DNA from 4 places in the Cupriavidus sp. 10L45 genome. Region 4 is predicted to be linked to each of the others. Evidence: predicted binding sites of a transcription regulator. Region 4 holds the regulator's gene; each other region holds the start of a gene.
What was found. The regulator sigma-54, encoded in region 4, starts transcription at its own class of promoters, with help from an activator protein. The targets are predictions, from matches to a motif close to TGGCANGNAANCTGCTTT.
Positions count from the first base shown of each region.

Region 1: the regulator sigma-54 is predicted to act here: its motif matches at 1,914-1,931, upstream of AC1DFU_RS13520 (isopenicillin N synthase family dioxygenase).
Region 2: the regulator sigma-54 is predicted to act here: its motif matches at 1,335-1,352, upstream of AC1DFU_RS13565 (ammonium transporter).
Region 3: the regulator sigma-54 is predicted to act here: its motif matches at 1,402-1,419, upstream of AC1DFU_RS22425 (pilin).

Region 1 covers NZ_JBFTJC010000006.1:294,730-299,583, forward strand. The annotation lists gene AC1DFU_RS13510 (MFS transporter) at 1-412, opposite strand, end outside; gene kdgD (5-dehydro-4-deoxyglucarate dehydratase) at 840-1,754, shown strand; gene AC1DFU_RS13520 (isopenicillin N synthase family dioxygenase) at 2,124-3,113, shown strand; gene AC1DFU_RS13525 (HU family DNA-binding protein) at 3,213-3,671, opposite strand; gene AC1DFU_RS13530 (Mpo1 family 2-hydroxy fatty acid dioxygenase) at 3,969-4,466, opposite strand; gene AC1DFU_RS13535 (arylamine N-acetyltransferase family protein) at 4,679-4,854, shown strand, end outside.
Region 2 covers NZ_JBFTJC010000006.1:301,489-306,342, reverse strand. The annotation lists gene AC1DFU_RS13565 (ammonium transporter) at 100-1,302, opposite strand; gene AC1DFU_RS13560 (HU family DNA-binding protein) at 1,811-2,092, shown strand; gene AC1DFU_RS13555 (acyl-CoA thioesterase) at 2,241-2,726, shown strand; gene AC1DFU_RS13550 (CreA family protein) at 2,729-3,205, shown strand; gene AC1DFU_RS13545 (class I adenylate-forming enzyme family protein) at 3,226-4,854, opposite strand, start outside.
Region 3 covers NZ_JBFTJC010000013.1:159,527-164,380, forward strand. The annotation lists gene AC1DFU_RS22415 (pilin) at 196-723, shown strand; gene AC1DFU_RS22420 (pilin) at 735-1,259, shown strand; gene AC1DFU_RS22425 (pilin) at 1,490-1,984, shown strand; gene AC1DFU_RS22430 (Wzy polymerase domain-containing protein) at 2,115-3,899, shown strand; gene AC1DFU_RS22435 (hypothetical protein) at 3,927-4,451, opposite strand; gene AC1DFU_RS22440 (hypothetical protein) at 4,448-4,854, opposite strand, start outside.
Region 4 covers NZ_JBFTJC010000003.1:14,271-19,124, forward strand. The annotation lists gene lptA (lipopolysaccharide transport periplasmic protein LptA) at 40-684, shown strand; gene lptB (LPS export ABC transporter ATP-binding protein) at 725-1,525, shown strand; gene AC1DFU_RS05960 (RNA polymerase factor sigma-54) at 1,659-3,140, shown strand; gene hpf (ribosome hibernation-promoting factor, HPF/YfiA family) at 3,191-3,544, shown strand; gene AC1DFU_RS05970 (PTS sugar transporter subunit IIA) at 4,023-4,478, shown strand; gene hprK (HPr(Ser) kinase/phosphatase) at 4,535-4,854, shown strand, end outside.

The sequences.
Region 1 (4,854 bases), on a different contig from region 4:
CCGGCGATTCGGCCAGGCCCACGGCAAAGCGCAGCGCGAACAGTACGGTCATGACCGAGCCGATGGTGGCGAACACGCCCAGCCAGCCCTGCAGCAGCGTGAAGAACGACCAGACGAAGATGCTGGCCGCGTAGATGCGGCGTGCGCCGAAGCGGTCGAGCAGCCAGCCGCCTGGAATCTGCGCCATCACATAGGCCCAGCTGAAGGCGGAGAAGATATAGCCCATCTGCACGGCGCTGAAGCCGAACTCCTCGCGCATCGCGGGGCCGGTGATCGACAGCGTGGCCCGGTCGGCGTAGTTGACCGTGGTCACAATGAAGATGAGCAGGAGAATCCAGTAGCGGACGTTGGTGCGGCGCGCGCCTTCGACAGAAGTCGCGGCGGCGGTGCTGGAAGTGGGGCTTGCGTTCATCGGGGTCTCCTCACAGCCGGGGACCGGGTGCAGAATGCGTGGGAACCGGCTTGTGATATGTCGTCGTACGACTGCGATTATAGGGACGCGGTTCCGTCAGACACAGTGCGCGTTTACCCTGAACGGTGCAAATCGCCCTGCTTTCGGGCATCGGGCCCGATGGCCTTCCTTTCAATCTCCTTGCGGCCTGGCGGGCGATCGGCAGGTCTGGGCGATGTGACGCCCCCCTCGTCTGCCCACCCCCGGTGCGGGCAAAAATGCCGGGGTTTTCCCTCGGTCGTGCCCTTAGCCCTTGCACCGTCAAGTTGTTAGTTGTACGATGACTTATCTCGAATCCACTCAGCAGTTGGGTGCGAGGTCATCGAACGGGCCTTGCCCCATTAACAAACCACACCATTTTCGCCATGTGGCGATCAGGATGAGCGACATGACTACACCGCAAGAACTCAAGCAGATTATTTCGGACGGCCTGCTTTCGTTCCCCGTGACCGACTTTGACGAACAGGGCAATTTCCGCCCGTCGACCTATATCGAACGCCTGGAATGGCTGGCCCCGTACGGCGCCTCGGCCCTGTTCGCAGCCGGCGGCACGGGCGAGTTCTTCTCGCTGACGCAGCAGGACTATTCGAACGTGATCCGCACCGCGGTGGAAACCTGCCGTGGCAAGGTACCCATCCTGGCCGGCGCCGGCGGCCCGACCCGCGTGGCCATCGAATACGCCAAGGAAGCCGAGCGCCTGGGCGCGCACGGCATCCTGCTGATGCCGCATTACCTGACCGAAGCCAGCGAAGAAGGCATCGCCAACCACATTGAAGAGGTCTGCAAGGCCACCAAGTGCGGCGTGATCGTCTACAACCGCGCCAACTCGCGCATCGGCGCCGACCTGCTGGAACGCGTGGTCGACCGCTGCCCGAACCTGATCGGCTTCAAGGACGGCGTGGGCGAGATCGAGGCAATGGTGCGCGTGCGCCGCAAGCTCGGCGACCGCCTGGCCTACCTGGGCGGCCTGCCCACCGCCGAGGTCTACGCCGCTGCCTACAAGGCGCTGGGCGTGCCGGTGTACTCGTCGGCCGTGTTCAACTTCATCCCGAAGACGGCGATGGACTTCTACCGCGCCATCGCGGCGGACGACCACGCTACCGTGGGTCGCCTGATCGACGACTTCTTCCTGCCGTACCTGGACATCCGTAACCGCAAGCACGGCTACGCGGTGTCGATCGTCAAGGCCGGCGCCAAGCTGGTTGGCCACGATGCCGGCCCGGTGCGCGCACCGCTGACGGACCTGAACGAAGAGGAAATGGGCAAGCTGGACGCCCTGATCCGCAAGCTGGGACCGCAGTAAGCGGTCATGTGGTGCCCTCCCCGCTGCGGGAGGAAAGAACTGAACGCCGGCCTTTGCGCCGGCGTTTTTTTTTGGGCGCGCCGCACCATCCTGCGGCATGGCGTGCGCCACCCCGGCGCAAATCGGCCCGGAACTGGGTCAAAATCGGCGCCATCCCCCTGGCCCGAAACCTGCAATCTCACCCCCCGAAGAGTAGAAGCGTTCAACCGCCCACCCCCGGTGCGCGGCAGGAAATTGCTCTTGACGTCCGTGCCCCGCCCTTGCGCGACTGGCACCGGGGCTCAAGAGATCGTCCGCAGGTCAGATCCCCCGGCAGTCATCGCGCGAAAGGCAGGACCGCACCCAACCTTTCCTGACTCCGGAACGATCATGACCGACACCGCCTCCCTCCACGAACTGGCCCGCGAATCCCGCATGGGCGCGCAAGGCCACGAGACCAGCGCGCGCGAGATCCGCCGCATCGACCTCTCCGACTACCCCCGCCGCAAGGCCGAGATCGCCGACGAACTCTGGCATGCGGCCGTGGACGTCGGCTTCTTCCAGGTGGCGAACCATGGCATCGACCTCGCCGCCGTGCGCGAAGCCTTCGCCATGACCGAACGCTTCTTCGCGCTGCCGGAGGCCGTGAAGGGCCTGTATCCGCTGCAGAAGGCCAACAACGCCGGCTGGGAGTCCCGCGCGCAGGTACGGCCGTCCACGGGCACGCCGGACCAGAAGGAGTCCTACCAGATCACGCGCCCGCACATGGCGCCGCTATGGCCCACTGAGGCGGAGCTGGCCGGCTTCCAGGCCACCATGCTGGCCTTCGAGCGCCAGTGCTGGGAGGTGGGCATGAAGCTCCTGTCCTGCTTCGCCGACAAGCTCGGCTTCGATCCGGAATTCTTCACGCGCGCCCACGACCCGGCCGCGCCGGACTACCAGAGCACGCTGCGGCTGCTGCACTACTACGCGATTCCGCCCGAGGCGCAGGACAAACTCGAACTCTGGCGTGCCGGTGCCCATACGGATTTCGACTGCCTGACGCTGCTGTTCCAGCGCCAGGGCCAGGGCGGCCTGCAGGTCTGTCCGGGCAAGGAGATGGAGGCGCAGGCGTGGACGCCCATCGCCCCGGACGAAGACGTCATCACGTGCAATATCGGGGACATGCTGATGCGCTGGAGCGATGACCGCCTGCCGTCCAACTTCCACCGCGTGCGCAACCCCGCGCCGGGCGAGTACATGGGCCCGCGCTACAGCCTGGCGTTCTTCTGCCAGGCCAACCGCGAGGCGACGATCGAGGGCCCTGCACGGCTGTACCCAGCCATCTCGGCGGGCGATTTCCTGCGCCAGCGCGTGGCAGCCAATTTCAAGGCGTACTGACCCGCCCTCGCCGCCCTCGCCGCCCGGGCATCCGGGCAACAAAAAACCCCACGCGCCGGAGCGGGTGGGGTTTTCAGGACTACCAAAGATGCGTGGCGATCAGGCCGCGGCGTCCTTCAGCTTCTTCAGCGGACGGACCTTGACCTTGACGCTGGCCGGCTTGGCCGGGAACCAACGCTCTTCACCCGTGAACGGGTCCTTGCCAAAGCGCTTCTTCTTGGCCGGCACTTGCTGTGCGGTCACCTTCAGCAGGCCCGGCAGCGTGAATTCGCCGGCGCCCTTCTTGTTCAGCGCGCTGACGATGGTGTTTTCCAGATGGGCCAGCACCGACTTCACGGCCTTGGCTTCCAGCTGGGTCTGAGCTACCAGGTGAGCGACCAGGCTCGACTTGTTGAAGGTGTCCTTCAGCGGCTTCGGAGCCGGAGCAGCGGCGGGAGCAGCCTTCTTGGCCGGAGCGGCCTTCTTGGCGGCAGCCTTCACGGGTGCCTTGGTTGCCGGTGCCTTCTTGGCAGCGGGCTTGGTTGCAGTCTTCGTGGTCGGTTTCGCTTTGGTCGCCATATCGATATACGTGAGTTGAAGAATGTGTCCCGGCGTATCGCCGCGTATCGCTGCGTCTCACCGCAGTGGCACGTTGCGAATCACGGGTGCCGGTACGCACTGAATCATAGCGGAAAGTACCGCAAGTCAAGGGGTTTTCGTACATGAGGCACGTCAAACCCAGTGAAAACCCCGGGTTTTGTCGCTGCTTTGCGTCAGCAACGGGCTCGCGAGCGGGCCTTGCGCACGCGTAAAGGGGGTACGTCCCCCCACTTTGGCGTGCGCGGCGTGTGCCCGAAGATCTGGAATCTGACCCGATCAGTGCACGTGCGCGGCCATTGCGTCGTGCGTTTCGCGGGCAAGGCCCATCGCGAACGCGGTCTCCGCCACCAGGAAGAGCGGGCCGATCAGCAGCCCGACGAGGTCATCGACGAACGCCGGCTTGCGCCCCTCGTAGTAGTGCCCGACGAACTGGATGATCCATCCCACCACGAACAGGCCGATGCCGGAAGCGAGCCAGGCCGCCGTCGGCAGCGCGGCAATCCATGCCCCAACCCATAGGAATACGGCCAGAATGACCGCCATGGCGAGGCCGAAGGCGAACGACAGCCGCAGGTAGAACAGGCACGAGAGCGCGTAGACGACCATGGCCGGGGTGAGGAACGCCGCCCCCTCGCCGAGCGGCATGGCGGGCCGGCCGAGCAGCGTGGTCACGGCCAGCACGATCATCGGGATGCCGACGAAATGGGTGACGATGTTGCGGCGATCGCGGTGATAGGCCGCGTAATGCGACAGATGCTCGATCAGGGTTTTCACGGGGCGTCTCCTGTGAGAGGGCCCGGCTGAGGATGACCCTGTCATGCGTGGGGCATCGGTGCCGGTGGCGTTGTGGACTTATAGTAGTGGGCGCGCCGGCCTCGGTCTACCCCACCGCTGACGAAGCGGATTCCGTCGGCGCAGCCTGGCATTCTCGCCAAACCAACCGCCACCCGGGCCGCTATCGGACCCCCACGGAGACAGCGAACCCCATGCTTCCCGTCGATGAAATTTCCCCGCTCTCGCCCGATCAGCTACCGGCGTGGCTGGCGCGGATCGGCCTCGATGCCGCGCCAGCCAGCCCCGACCTCCCCACGCTGGACGCGCTGATCGCAGCCCAGCTCGCCCATCTCCCGTTCGAGAACCTCAATCCGCTCACGGGCCGACC
Region 2 (4,854 bases), on a different contig from region 4:
AGTTAATAATTTCGCGAAAATCCGCCGTTCGATATGCGCAAATAACAAAGCGGCCGGAACGCTGTCCGGCCGCTTTCTCCCAGTCCCAACAAGGGTGGATTACCAGTTGGTCTCGCGCTCCGGGGTGGCCGAAATGCGGTGCAGGGTCAGGTCCGCGCCATTGAACTCGGCTTCGGCATCCAGTCGTATTCCGACGAATTTCTTCAGTGCACCGTAGACTACCGTGCCGCCCACCAGCGCGATGACGATGCCGAGCGCCGTGCCGATCAGCTGCGCGACCAGCGACACCCCGCCCATGCCGCCGAGCGCATGGGTGCCGAAGATGCCCGCCGCGATGCCGCCCCAGGCGCCGCACAAGCCGTGCAGCGGCCAGACGCCCAGCACGTCATCGATATGCCACTTGTTCTGGGCCAGCGTAAACAAATAGACGAACAGCACGCCGGCCACCGCGCCGGTGATCAGCGCGCCGAGCGGATGCATGAGGTCCGAGCCGGCGCACACGGCCACCAGCCCGGCCAGCGGGCCGTTGTAGGCGAAGCCGGGGTCGTTGCGGCCGGCCCACCACGCCGCCAGCGTGCCGCCGGCCATCGCCATCAGCGAATTGATGGCCACCAGGCCGCTGATCTTGTCCACGGTCTGGGCGCTCATCACATTGAAGCCGAACCAGCCCACCGCCAGCACCCAGGCGCCGAGCGCCAGGAAGGGGATGTTCGAGGGCGGATGCGCGCTGATGCGGCCGTCCTTCGAGTACCGGCCGCGCCGGGCGCCCAGCAGCAACACGGCGGGCAGGGCGATCCAGCCGCCCACGGCATGCACGACGACCGAGCCTGCGAAATCGTGAAACGGCGAGCCTGCAACCGAGGCGATCCAGTCCTGGATGCCGAAGCGGTTGTTCCAGGCGATACCTTCGAAGAACGGGTAGACAAAACCTACCAGGATGAATGTGGCGACCAGTTGCGGATTGAATCGCGAGCGCTCCGCAATGCCTCCCGAAATAATCGCCGGAATGGCCGCCGCAAATGTGGCGAGGAAGAAGAATTTCACCAGTTCATATCCGCTCTTTTGTGCCAGGACTTCGGCACCGGACATGAATTGCACCCCGTACGCCACCGTATAACCGACAAAAAAGTAAGCAATCGTGGAAACGGCAAAATCAACAAGGATTTTCACCAGTGCATTCACCTGGTTTTTCTTGCGCACCGTGCCGAGTTCCAGGAATGCAAATCCCGCGTGCATGGCGAGTACCAGGATGGCGCCGAGCAGGATGAACATCGCATCGGCGCCCGTTTTCCAGTTTTCCATTGCTACCTCAATGCTCAAAATGGGAGCACGAGTATGCAAAATCCGTTCCAGACAGCGATGCAAAATGGGGAAAATAGCGCCGAGGCGGTGCGTGGCGCACTGGTGTGGCGTTTCCGGGCGAGTTGTCGGATCAACTATTGCGCGCAGCGGCTGCGCCGCCGTACGAGCCACGCCTCATTATGGATCGCCATGCGCCAAAAGCGGGCGTATAGCGCGCGCGGTGCGATCCAGAATGGTGCGTCCTCGCCCGGGGGGAGGCCGACGAAGCGCGGCCCCGTGCATGTGCGCCGCACGATACGTGTCGGGCTGAAAAAGTGACGATTCCATTTGGGGAAAAGAGGGGTAAAACCCCCGCTAAGTCTTGCCAGAGAACGTTTTCCGGCCGTTTTCGTTGCTTCGGTGCCACTGGGGATTGCCCAAGGCGCAAAGGGCAGATTAGACTGCGCCGATCGGTAATTTGCCGGCAGGCAGATGTCCGGTGACGACGACCAACAAGGGAAATCTAGCCATGAATAAAGGTGAACTGGTATCGGCCATCGCCGCGGAAGCAGAACTCAGCAACGCCGCCGCCGAGCGCGCGCTGAACGCCGCGCTGGACAGTATCAAAAAGGCAGTGGCCAAGGGGGACTCGGTCACCCTGGTGGGGTTTGGTAGCTTCAGCTCGGGCAAGCGTGCTGCCCGTACCGGCCGCAATCCGCGCACCGGCGAAACGATCAAGATCCCGGCCGCCAAGACGGTGAAGTTCTCCGCCGGCCAGGGTTTCAAGGACGCCGTGAACAAGAAGAAGTAAGCAAGTTCGCGTTCTTGAAAGTACGGAAAGCGGCCTTCGGGGCCGCTTTTCTTTTTGGGCCATGATGTCCACGCGCGGATTTGCCCATTGGCGCGCCTCGTCGGGTTACACTGCCCGCGCCTCAGGCTCCATTTCTGGATTTTCTGCGATGAACGATCTGTCCCACCAGCTTTCCATGACCGTGCTGATGACGCCGGACATGGCCAACTTCTCCGGCAACGTGCACGGGGGCACCATCCTGAAGTACCTGGACATGGTGGCCTACGCCTGCGCCAGCCGCTACGCCGGCCGCTATGTGGTCACGCTGTCGGTGGACCAGGTGATGTTCCGCCAGCCGATCCACGTGGGCGAACTCGTCACCTTCCTGTCTGCCGTGAACTACACCGGCCGCAGCTCGATGGAAATCGGCATCAAGGTGGTGACTGAGAATATTCGCAGCAAGGTGGTACGGCATACCAATAGCTGCTACTTCACGATGGTGGCCGTGGACGACAACGGCGCGCCGGCCGAGGTGCCGCCGCTGCAACCGCGTGACGAGGTGGAGCGCCAGCGCTTTGCCGCCGCCCAGCAGCGCCGCGCGCTGCGCCAGGAAATGGAGCGCCGGCACGACGAGATCAAGGGTTCGGCGGACTGACCATGGCGAACATCCGCATCGGAATGATGGCCGTCGCCGGCCTGTGGGCGCTCTCCGGCATCACGCAGGCCGAGGAAATCGGCAGCGTCAGCACGAATTTCCGCGTCACCGGCTCCGACAAGGTGGTGATCGAAGCCTATGACGATCCGCAGGTGGACGGCATCACCTGCTACGTCTCGCGGGCGCGCACGGGCGGCATCAAGGGCTCGCTCGGCATGGCCGAAGACCCGCCGGAAGCGTCGATTGCCTGCCGCCAGGTGGGCCCCATCACCTTCAAGGGCCCGGTCAAGGCGCAGGAAGACGTGTTTTCCGAGCGGATGTCGATCCTGTTCAAGACCCTGCACGTGGTGCGTGCGGTGGACCGCAAGCGCAACACGCTGGTCTATCTGACCTACTCCGACCGCATCGTCAGCGGCAGCCCGCAGAACGCGGTGACGGCGGTACCGGTGCCGGCCGGGACACCGATCCCCGTCAAGTAAGCCTCAGCCCCTCAGCAACCTCAGGCTTCAAACAGCTTGCGCAGATTCGATTTCAGAATCTTCCCATTGGGATTGCGCGGCAGCATCTCCCCGCTGACGATAATCCGCACTGGCACCTTGAACGCCGCCAGCTGCTGCCGCACGAAATCCTGCAACTCCGCTTCCGTGGCAGCCATGCCCGGCTTCAGGCTCACCACCGCACCGGGCTCCTCGCCCAGCGTGCGGTGCGGGATGCCGACCAGCGCCGCATCCATGATGGCCGGATGGGCGTACAGCGCGCTTTCCACCTCGATGCAGTAGATGTTCTCGCCGCCGCGGATCAGCATGTCCTTCATCCGGTCGACGATATAGAGGAAGCCGTCCGCATCCAGCCGGGCGATGTCGCCAGTGTGCAGCCAGCCATCGACGAAGGTCTTGGCCGTCGCCTCGGCCTTGTTCCAGTAGCCGTGCACCACGTTCGCGCCGCGCACCATCAGCTCGCCGGTCTCCCCCAAGGGCAGCGCGCGCCCGAAGCCATCGTCGATCTTCATCTCGCCGATGGGCAGGGCCGGGCCGCTGCTGTCTGGCCGGAACACGTACTCTTCCGCGCTGTGGCTGGTGAAGGTGGCCGAGGTCTCCGTCATGCCCCAGCCAATGCCGGGAGCCGCGTGTGGAAACACTTCCTTGATGCGCCGCACCAGTTCCGGCGAGGCCGGTGCGCCGCCATAGTTCATGTTCTCCAGCGATGACAGATCGAAGTCGCCGCGCCGGGGATGCTCGATGATCTGCCAGGCGATGGTCGGCACGCCGCCGGCCCCCGTGCAGCGTTCGCGCTCGATCAGCGCCATGGCCTGGAGCGTGTCCCAGCGATGCAGCAGCACGATTTTGCCGCCCGTCGCGAGTGCGCCATTGAGCACTGACATGCAGCCCGTGACATGGAAGAACGGTACCGCCAGCAGCGCCGCCTTCTGCGGGGCGTTCGGATCCGGCTCGGGCACCGGCTCGCCGCGCCGCAGCAGGTTGCGCAGCGGGCTGAACTGGGCCGCCACGGCCACGGAGGTGGCGTTGCGGTGCGAGCCCACGGCGCCCTTTGGCTTGCCGGTAGTGCCCGAGGTGTAGAAGATCGTCGCGTCCTCGTCCGGGTCCAGCGGGATGGCCGGCAACGATTGCGAGGGCAGGCCGTTCCAGGCCGACGACGGGCCGATCACCGATTCGAGCGTAGCGATATGGGCGTCGCCCGTGATTTGAGAAAAGTCGCCGCTCTCCGGCAGTCGCGACACATAGACGCGCTCCAGCGCCGGGCAGGCCGGCAGGTGCTCGAGGATGCGGCCGAGCCGCTCGTTATCGACGATGGCGATCCGGCTGCCCGAATCGGCCAGCCCGTATTCGAGTTCGGCGCCCGTCCACCATGCATTGAGCGGCGTGACGATGGCGCCCGCCAGCAGCGCGCCAAAGAACGCCACCGGCCATTCGGGCAGGTTGCGCATGGCCACGGCAACGCGGTCGCCCTTGCGTACGCCGTCCCGGATCAGCTGGTGCGCCAGCGCCGTGGCGGCCAGTGCGAACGCGCGGTAGCTGACGCGCTCGTCCTCATAGACGACGAAGGTCTTCTCGCCCCAGCCGGCGGCCACCAGGAACAGGTCGCGTAGCGTGGGCGGGGCGTTTTTCCA
Region 3 (4,854 bases), on a different contig from region 4:
TGACAGGGGGTGGGAGCGCTCCCAGCCTCGGTCAGCATCGAAAAAATCGGGCCGAAATGCGCCATTTATGGTGCATTTCCATCAGAGTGAATCAACGTCCGGCGGCTTGCGCGCGATCAAATTTGTAGCGCGCAGCCCGCCACAGCATACGACCCCAGTCATCGCGTCGATGACGACAACCAGAAAGGGGGTCCTATGCAACACACCAACACTTATCCACGGCGGCTTGGCCGTCTTGTTCGCCGGGCCACGCGCGCCGGCTTCACGCTGATCGAACTGATGATCGTGGTGGCGATCATCGGCATCCTGGCCAGCCTTGCCATTCCGCAGTATCGCGACTACGTGGCGCGGGCCCAGTTTGCCGAGGCGCTGACGCTGGCGTCGGGCCTGAAGACGTCGCTGGTGGAGGCGTACGTCAGCTCCGGGTCGTGCCCGGACAACAAGACGGCCAATAACTCCGGCCTGCCGCTGAGTTCGACCATCAATGGCCGGTATGTGGCATCGGTGGAAACCAAGGCCAATGGCGTGGTGGGCGACTCCGGCGGTTGCGTGATCACGGCCCGGTTCCGGAGTGACGTCTCGCAGGCGCTGGCCGGCAAGCATGTGGAGTTGGAACTGAAGGGCTCCGAGGGCTCGTTCACCTGGGATTGCTTCTCCAACGTGGACCACAAGCTGATGCCGAAGTCCTGCAGCGTGCGGGGATCGAGTTCCACCTCGGCCTGAGGCGGTGCGCCATGGATCGCCGCAAGCGCCTTCCACGGCGGGCGGGCTTTTCGCTGATCGAGCTGATGATCGTGGTGGCGATCATCGGCATCCTGGCCAGCCTCGCCCTGCCGCAGTACCGCGCGTACGTGGCGCGGGCCCAGTTCGCCGAGGGGCTGTATTTGCTGGGGGGATTGAAGGTCTCGGTGCTGGAGACCTATGTCTTGTCCTCTCAATGTCCTGACAACACCGGGGAGAACGATGCCGCCTTGCCGCCGGCTGCAACCATTAACGGAAAGTACGTGGAGCGCGTGGTGGCCCAGCGCATGGGCCAGGTCTCAGACGGCGGCGGGTGCTTTCTCCGGGCGTACTTCCGCGAGGACGCGTCGCCGCTGCTCCGGGGCAAGTTCGTGGAGCTTGAGTTGAGTGGGACCGGCAAACCGTCTGAAGGCTACGCTGGCGGCGGCGCGGCGTCCTGGGACTGTTATTCGAATACCCGTGAAAATGTGCGGCCTAAGGCATGTCGGTACCGGTGGGGCTATACGCCTGAGGCTTGATCCGCCCACGCCGGTCCACTGCAAAACTTTGTCAGTCCCGTAGACACAAAATGTGACAAATTTTGTTGATTAGCCGTCCCTTGGAATCGTAGATCGGCCAAATTTTGTCACTCCCGCATGAGATTATCGGCATTTGCTGGCCTGGCACACTCCCTGCTTTAGGGGTAATGCATCACATGCAAGCAGATGTTTCTTTCTGTAACGAAAATCTCATCGAGGGGTCAATCCTTATGCAACGGGTACAACAAATCAAAAAACTGGGTCGCCAAGCCCAAAAGGGTTTCACGCTGATCGAACTGATGATCGTGGTTGCGATCATCGGTATCCTGGCTGCTATCGCGATTCCGCAATATCAGGATTACACGGCGCGTACGCAGGTGGCACGTGCAGTCAGCGAAATGGGCGCGTACAAGACGGCATTTGAAGATCGTCTGAGCAACGGCGCCGCGGTTGCCGCCTTGGCCGATATTGGCTTTGTTCAGTCGAATCTGTATGCCGATCCGAATGTGCCCGCTAACGTGAACACCGGCGCATTTGTCTGGTCGTCGACGCTGACCACGGACGCAGGCACCAACAAGAATGCTAGCCCTTCCGTGGCAGGTGCCACCATCAACTGGCAGCGCCAAGATACTGGTACGTGGCGCTGCTTCGTTACAGCTAGCAACAACGCTGGTTGGAAAGCCAGCTACGCTCCTTCGGGTTGCCCGATTGGCCAGGCGATTTAATATCAAGCCATCAGCGAGCCTTTCCCTCGCCTGATGCTGATGTAGAAAAAGCGCCTTCGGGCGCTTTTTCTTTTCCTGCTTCCGCAAGCCGCCACGCTATCATGGCGCCTTTCCTTCCCCTCGCGCCCGCATGCCGCCATCCAGGGCTTTGCTTCCGGGGTCGGCGATCATCGCCGCCTTTACCCTCCCGCTGCTGGTTTCGAAGCACACGCTTCCGCTCGCCACCTTCTACGGCGAATGGATGGCCGGCGTGCTCGGTGTCGCGCTGGTCTGCCTGCTGGCCTTTCGGCGTTCGCCAGACACCCCCCAAGTCCCCTGGATCGTCCTGCTGCCGCTCTGGCTGATCCTCACGACGCTCGTCCAGTCTGCCGCCGGCATGGCCGATATCACGGGCAGCCGCTTCACCACCCAGATCGTCCTCGCCCTCGGCGCCGCCATGATGGTCGCCGCATGGTGCCTTGGCCAGGGGTTGTCCACCGAGGAGCGCGCCGAAATTGTCGATGCCGTCGCCATCACCTTCCTCGTCGCCGGGCTGCTCGGCACGTTGGCCCAGTGGATCCAGGTCTTCCATATGGAAGACCAGATGTTCGGCCTCGTTTCGGAATATTTCTACGACACCAACCGCCGGCTGTGGGGCAACCTGAACCAGCCCAACCATCAGGCGACGATCCACGGCTTTGGCCTGGTTGCCGCGATGTGGCTGGCGCGGCGGGCGCGGCTCGGGTTTGCGGCTTGGCTGGCCGCCGTGCTGCTGCTCGAGTCGGGTATCGCGCTGACCGGCTCGCGCACGGGCCTTGTCCACGTTGGGCTGGCCGCCATCTATGCCCTGATCGCCGCCGCGATGGCGCGCGGCGAGCGGCGCGGGCCGAATCCGATGGCGCGCCCGCCCGGCCTCGTGCTCGCCGCCGTGCTGTTGGTCGTCGGCATCGTGGTGCTGCAGACGGTCATCAAGAGCGCCGGGCAGGCATTCGATTGGCGATTGTTCGATACCGTCGCGCAACTGAAGGCCGGCGATCAGGTCTCGGCACGCGGCGCGCTGTGGGCGCATGCCATCGCCATGTTCCGCTCGCATCCGCTGCTCGGCGTGGGTTACGGGGAGTTCGGCTGGGCGCAGTTCCAGCAGATGTCGCAACTGCGCGTGACGGCCGAGATGTCCCTGCACGCCCACAACGCCGTGCTCGATCTGCTGGCGAAGACCGGTTTGATGGGGACGGCGGGCGTGGGGGTGCTGCTGCTGGCGTGGCTGTGGCGCGTGGTGCGTAGTCGCCTCTGGCTCGCGGCGTCGGCGGAGCGGCCGCAGACCGTGGTGATCCTGCTCTGGCTGGCGATGGTCGGCGCGCATTCGATGCTCGAATACCCGCTCCATTACCTCTACTTCTTCCTGCCGTTCTGCTTCCTGCTGGGCTGGCTGGAGCCGTCCGGCTTCGGCAAACTGCGCCTCCCCAAGCCGGCGGCGATGGGCATCGGCATCGCCTTCGTCGCGCTCTCGGCCATCATCCTGACCACGCTCTGGCAGGACTACCGCCGCGTGGAAGCGCGCGAGTATGCGAGCGATGAACGGCGCGATGGCCTGCCGATGCCGCGCCACTGGTTCCGCCAGCACGCCGCGTCGGAGGCCATCGAGCGGACCGTCATCACGGCCCAGAATGCCGCCGAATTGCTACCCGGGCACCTCGACGCGCTGCACCTGCTGCCCACCCCGAACCTGATCGGCCGCACCGCGTGGCTACTGGCGCTGACCGGCCAGCCAGAGCGCGCGCGGCTGTGGATGGATCGCCTGCGCTATTACTATCAGGGCGACGAAGCCGCACAGTTCAACACGCTGGACAAGGCTTGCGAGGAAATGGACGACGCGCACCGTCCGCGCGACTTCTGCGCCTGGGTGCGCGTACGCGCCCGGCAGGGCCACGGCTGAGCCGAAACCCAGCCAGGGCCGAAGCCGTCAGCGCACGTAACCGGGCGGCGGGGGCGGAGGATAGTAGGGCTGGTAGTTCGACGGCGGCGCCGCGTAGCTGGTGGCGCGCGGCGTGGACACCATCTGCCCGTAGACCGGCACGCGGTTGCCGCTGGCGTACATGCACTGGACGTAGGCGGCGTCGTACTGCCGCTGCGAGCCATATCCCGCGTTATACGAGTTCCCGGCCCCCACGGCGGCGCCAGTGAGCAGGCCCACGCCGGCGCCGATGGCCGCGCCCGAACCGCCGTCGAAGGCCGCCCCGGCCGCTGCGCCGAGTGCCGTGCCGATGGCCGCGCTGCCCACGGCGGCCGTGTTCGATGCCTGCTGGGCGCTTACGCCGCCCACCTGACCGAATGCGAACTGGCGGCAGTTGTAGTCATCGCCCCGGAATTGGTCGAAGGTCTTGCCGGTGCCCGGCAGCGCCATCACGCTCGGGCCGGACGGCATGACCGCGCAGGCGCCAAGGCCCAGCGTGCCCGCCAGCAACAGGGGAAGGATGCGCGGATTCATGACGTCGCTCCCGGAACACGGCCCTGCGGCGTGGTGGACGAAGACGGCGTCGGCGGCACCCGCTGCCAGCCGGTGGGACACTCGCGGACGTACGGGTAGAAGCCCTCGGGCGAATCGCAGTGGTACCACCAGGCGTTGGGCGAGTCATTCGGCGCGCCGCTGGCCGATGGCGCGGGCACCGGATTGCCATCCGCGCCCTGTTCGATGTACTGCGGCGGATTCGGCGCCGGCACCGCGACGACGGCGGGCGGATAGTAGCCGGGCCCGTAGTAGGGGCCATAGGCATAGGGTCCCCAACCGGGCCCCCAGCCTGGACCCCAGCCGGGTCCCCATCCTCCCCAGCCCGGTCCCACGTAGACGCCCACGCCGACGCGCGCGCGCCCCCCGTGGTAGTGGCCGCCGG
Region 4 (4,854 bases):
CCGGCAACGGATCGCCCGTCATTCTCTCAGCTGACCAACATGACCCCATCCCTGACGACGTTGTCCTGTCGCCGCATCGTGCCCGCCCTGGCGGTGGCAATCGCCGCGCTCGGCGCGACCCTGGCCCAGCCGGCCCTGGCGGAGCGTGCCGACAAGGACAAGCCGCTGGTGCTGGAGGCCAACAACGCCAGCTATGACGACGTGAAGCAGATCTATACGCTGACCGGCAACGTCGTGCTGACCAAGGGCACGATGGTGCTGAAGTCGGACGCCGCGCAGATCCGCACCGACCCCGAGGGCTACCAGTACGCGGTGGCCACGGCCAATCCGGGACGCCAGGCGTATATCCGCCAGAAGCGCGACGGCGTGGACGAATACATCGATGGCTGGGGCGACCGCATCGAGTACGACGGCAAGCAGGAAATGTCGAAGCTGATCGGTCATGCCCGCGCGGCGCGCATCGCCGGCGCGAAGACCGTCGACGAGATCCGCGGCGCCGTGATCACCTACGACAGCCGCAACGAGTACTACACGGCTGCCGGCGGCGACAACAACACCTCCACCGGCAACCCGTCCGGCCGCGTGCGCGCCGTGCTCTCGCCGCGCGCGGACCCGGCCAGCGGCGCCGCCGCGCCGCCACCGCCGCTGGAACTGAAGCCGGCGCCCGCGCCCGGCAAGCCCTGAACCCCGGACGCGCCCGCCGCGTCACGCATGCATTGACCTGATGAACGACTCCGCCACGCTCGCCCCGAACGCCTCCGCAGCCCCGTCGGCCGCCCGTACCGACAGCAGCACGCTGGTCGTGCGCCACCTGAAGAAGCGCTACGGTTCGCGCACCGTGGTCAAGGACGTCTCGCTGGACGTGAAGAGCGGCGAGGTGGTCGGCCTGCTCGGTCCGAACGGCGCCGGCAAGACCACGTCGTTCTACATGATCGTGGGCCTGGTGGCACTGGATGAGGGCGACATCGTGCTGGACGACCAGCACATCAGCGGCCTGCCGATCCACGAGCGCGCCCGCATGGGCCTGTCCTACCTGCCGCAGGAGGCCTCGGTCTTCCGCAAGCTCAACGTCGAGGAAAACATCCGCGCCGTGCTCGAGTTGCAATTGGAGAAGGGCAAGCCGCTGCCGAAGGCCGAGATCGAACGCCGCCTGGATTCGCTGCTGGACGACCTGCAGATCGCCCATCTGCGCAACAACCCGGCGCTGTCGCTCTCCGGCGGCGAGCGCCGCCGCGTGGAAATTGCCCGGGCGCTGGCCTCCGCGCCGCGCTTCATCCTGCTGGACGAGCCGTTCGCCGGCGTGGACCCCATCGCCGTGGGCGAAATCCAGCGCATCGTGAGCTTCCTGAAGGCGCGCAACATCGGCGTGCTGATCACCGACCACAACGTGCGCGAGACGCTCGGCATCTGCGACCACGCCTACATCATCAGCGAAGGCACGGTGCTGGCCGCCGGCCAGCCTGAGGAAATCATCGCCAACGAGTCCGTGCGACGCGTGTACCTGGGCGAAAATTTCCGCATGTGACCCATCGGCCGCCGCGTGCGGCCGCGCTTCTCCCGGCCTCCACGGCGACAGCCGGGGTCGATCAGGAAGTCAGAGCGATAGGCGATAGCAATTTCCGTTCCATAGTCGGAAGGATGCGCATAGAATAGGTCGCATGAAACCGTCGCTTCAGCTTCGTCTCTCGCAACATCTGGCATTGACCCCGCAGCTGCAACAGTCGATTCGATTGTTGCAGCTCTCGACGCTTGAACTCCAGCAGGAAGTGGAACAGGCGCTGACCGAAAATCCCCTGCTCGAACGCGAAAACGACTGGATCGAAAGCCCGCTGCGGGTAGCCGCCGATGGCTCGGTCAACCTCCAGAGCGCCCCCGCGCCGGCCTCCTCCGAGCCACAGCCCAACGGCGACGCGCGCACCGATGGCGCGTCCGGCGGTGAGGACGACAACTACAACGACAACGGCAGCGAGGACTACGGCAGCGACTGGAGCCTCGACGACTTCGCCCGCCGCCCCCAGGGCGACGAGGACGAAAAGTCGCCGATGCAGTTGCGCGATGCCGAGCCCACGCTGCGCGAGCACCTGATGGGGCAGTTGGCCCCGCTGAAGATCTCGGTGCGCGACAAGGGCCTGGCCATCTTCCTGATCGAATCGCTCGACGATGACGGCTACCTGAGCGCCTCGCTCGAGGAAATCTGCACCGAACTGCCCGAGGAACTCGAATTCGAGATCGACGAAGTCCACGCGATCCTGACCCTGCTGCAGAGCTTCGACCCGCCCGGCGTGGGCGCGCGCAATGCCGCGGAGTGCCTCAGCCTGCAATTGCGTCGCCTGAAGCACTCGCATCGTGAGCTGGCGCTGACCATCGTCAATCATCATCTGGAACTGCTGGCCGTGCGCGACTACACGCGGCTAAAGAAAGCGCTCCAGGTGGACGAAATAGCACTGAAGGCGGCACACGAACTGATTCGCTCGCTGGCGCCGTATCCGGGGCACGCGTTCAACCGTCCCGAGGCCGACTTCGTGGTGCCCGACGTGTTCGTGCGCAAGAGCGGCAGCGGGTGGATCGCGGCGCTCAATCCGGATGTCATGCCACGGCTGCGCATCAACGACATGTATGCGCAGATCCTGCGCGGCGCGAAGGGCGAAACGGGGACGGCAGGCCTGCAGCAGAAGCTTCAGGAGGCGCGGTGGCTTATCAAGAACATCCAGCAACGATTCGATACGATCCTGCGTGTTTCGCAGGCAATTGTGGAACGTCAAAAGAACTTTTTCACGCATGGCGAAATCGCGATGCGCCCCTTGGTTTTGCGGGAAATAGCCGATACACTCGGTTTACATGAGTCGACCATTTCCCGGGTCACCACGAATAAGTACATGGCCACGCCCATGGGTACTTTCGAGTTGAAGTACTTCTTTGGGAGCCACGTCTCTACGGAGACTGGCGGCGCGGCCTCCTCCACGGCAATCCGCGCGCTGATCAAGCAACTGATAGGAGCCGAAGACCCCAGGAATCCTCTTTCCGACAGCCGGATCGCCGAACTGCTGGGTGAGCAAGGCTTCGTGGTCGCACGCCGCACGGTGGCGAAATACCGCGAAGCGCTCAAGATCCCCGCAGTCAATCTCCGCAAGACTTTGTAGCCGAGCCGCAACCGCCTGCCTGGTGCGGCTCTTTCAGAAGGAGAAGCGCTATGAACTTCAAGATCAGTGGACACCACCTCGACATCACGCCCCCGCTGCGTGAGTATGTGGAAACGAAACTGGAGCGAATTGTCAGGCATTTCGATCAGGTCATCGGCGTGAGCGTGCTGCTATCGGTGGACAACCACAAGGAGAAGGACCGGCGCCAGTACGCGGAAATCAATCTGCATCTGAAGGGGAAGGACATCTTCGTCGAAGCGCATCATGAAGATCTGTATGCGGCGATCGACTGTCTGGTCGACAAGCTCGACCGCCAGGTCATCCGCTACAAGGACCGCGTACAGGGCCACGATCGCGAGGCGGTGAAGTACCAGATGGCCGCCCAGCAACTGACGCAGCAGTAGAGACCTGCAGGCAACCGAAAACAGAGCGGTTGCCGACCCTGCAGAGGACTGAAAAGAAGAGCTCAAGCCGCGCAATCAGCGCGGCTTTTTTGATGGGCGCGCGCCATGGCGGTGACGGTGCGGGCACCTGGAATGTTTCGTTACCTTATTGCCACGCCGGAGGGCGACCCGGGGCCCCCGGGAGCGGTCAAAATGGGAACAAGTGTTCGCAAGCCGCCCGCCTCGGTGTATGCTCCGCCATACAAATAACGACAGGACGGCCCCGGGACACCCCGGGTGGGCAAGCCGGCCGGCACGTCGTGGCACCGCCGCGACCCCGGCGCTGCATCGCAAAATCGCGGTGGAGCCCTGCTCTATAATGGCCGGACGCTCCAATGCGGGCGTCCCAGACAAGATCTCGGTACCCAAGTTTCGCCCCGAATCCGGCGGGACGGCCTTCGCGCCCCGGCCCGCTAACCTGACTTCTCGCGCATCGCCCATGAATCGTTTGGCCAAATTGCTGCCACCCGGCAACATCCATCTCGACGTCACCGTCACCAGCAAGAAGCGGGTGTTCGAGCAAGCCGGGCTCCTGTTCGAGAACAACCATGGCGTGGCGCGTGCTACCGTGACCGATAACCTGTTCGCGCGCGAATCGCTGGGTTCCACGGGTCTGGGTGCCGGCGTGGCCATTCCGCATGGCCGCATCAAGGGTCTCAAGCAGCCGCTGGCCGGCTTCATGCGCCTGGCCGAGCCCATTCCGTTCGAATCGCCGGACGGCAAGCCGGTGTCGCTGTTGATCTTCCTGCTCGTGCCGGAACAGGCCACGCAACAACATCTGGAAATCCTGTCGGAAATCGCCCAACTGCTCTCGGACCGCGAGATGCGCGAGGGCCTCGCCACACTGCCCACGTCGGAAGCGGTGCATGATCTGCTGACGCAGTGGCACCCCTGACTCCCGCCCCAACGGCCGCCTGAAACGGCCTGTCCGCCCCCGAAAGTCATACGCGCATGGAACTCACCGGCGTCACCTCGCAGTCGATCTTCGACGACAACGCAGCCGATATCAAGCTCTCGTGGGTCGCTGGCCTGGAAGGGGCCGACCGGGCCTTCGACGTGGAATTCGCCCGCGAAGCCACCTCGGCGGCGGACCTCGTCGGCCACTTGAACCTGATCCACCCGAACCGGATCCAGGTGCTCGGCAAGCCGGAAATCCTCTACTACCAGCGCCTCGACGACGAGCCGCGCAAGCGCCAGATGGGGGAGCTGATCCTGCTCGAGCCGCCGTTCCTCGTCGTGGCGGATGGCATGGAGCCGCCGCCAGACCTGGA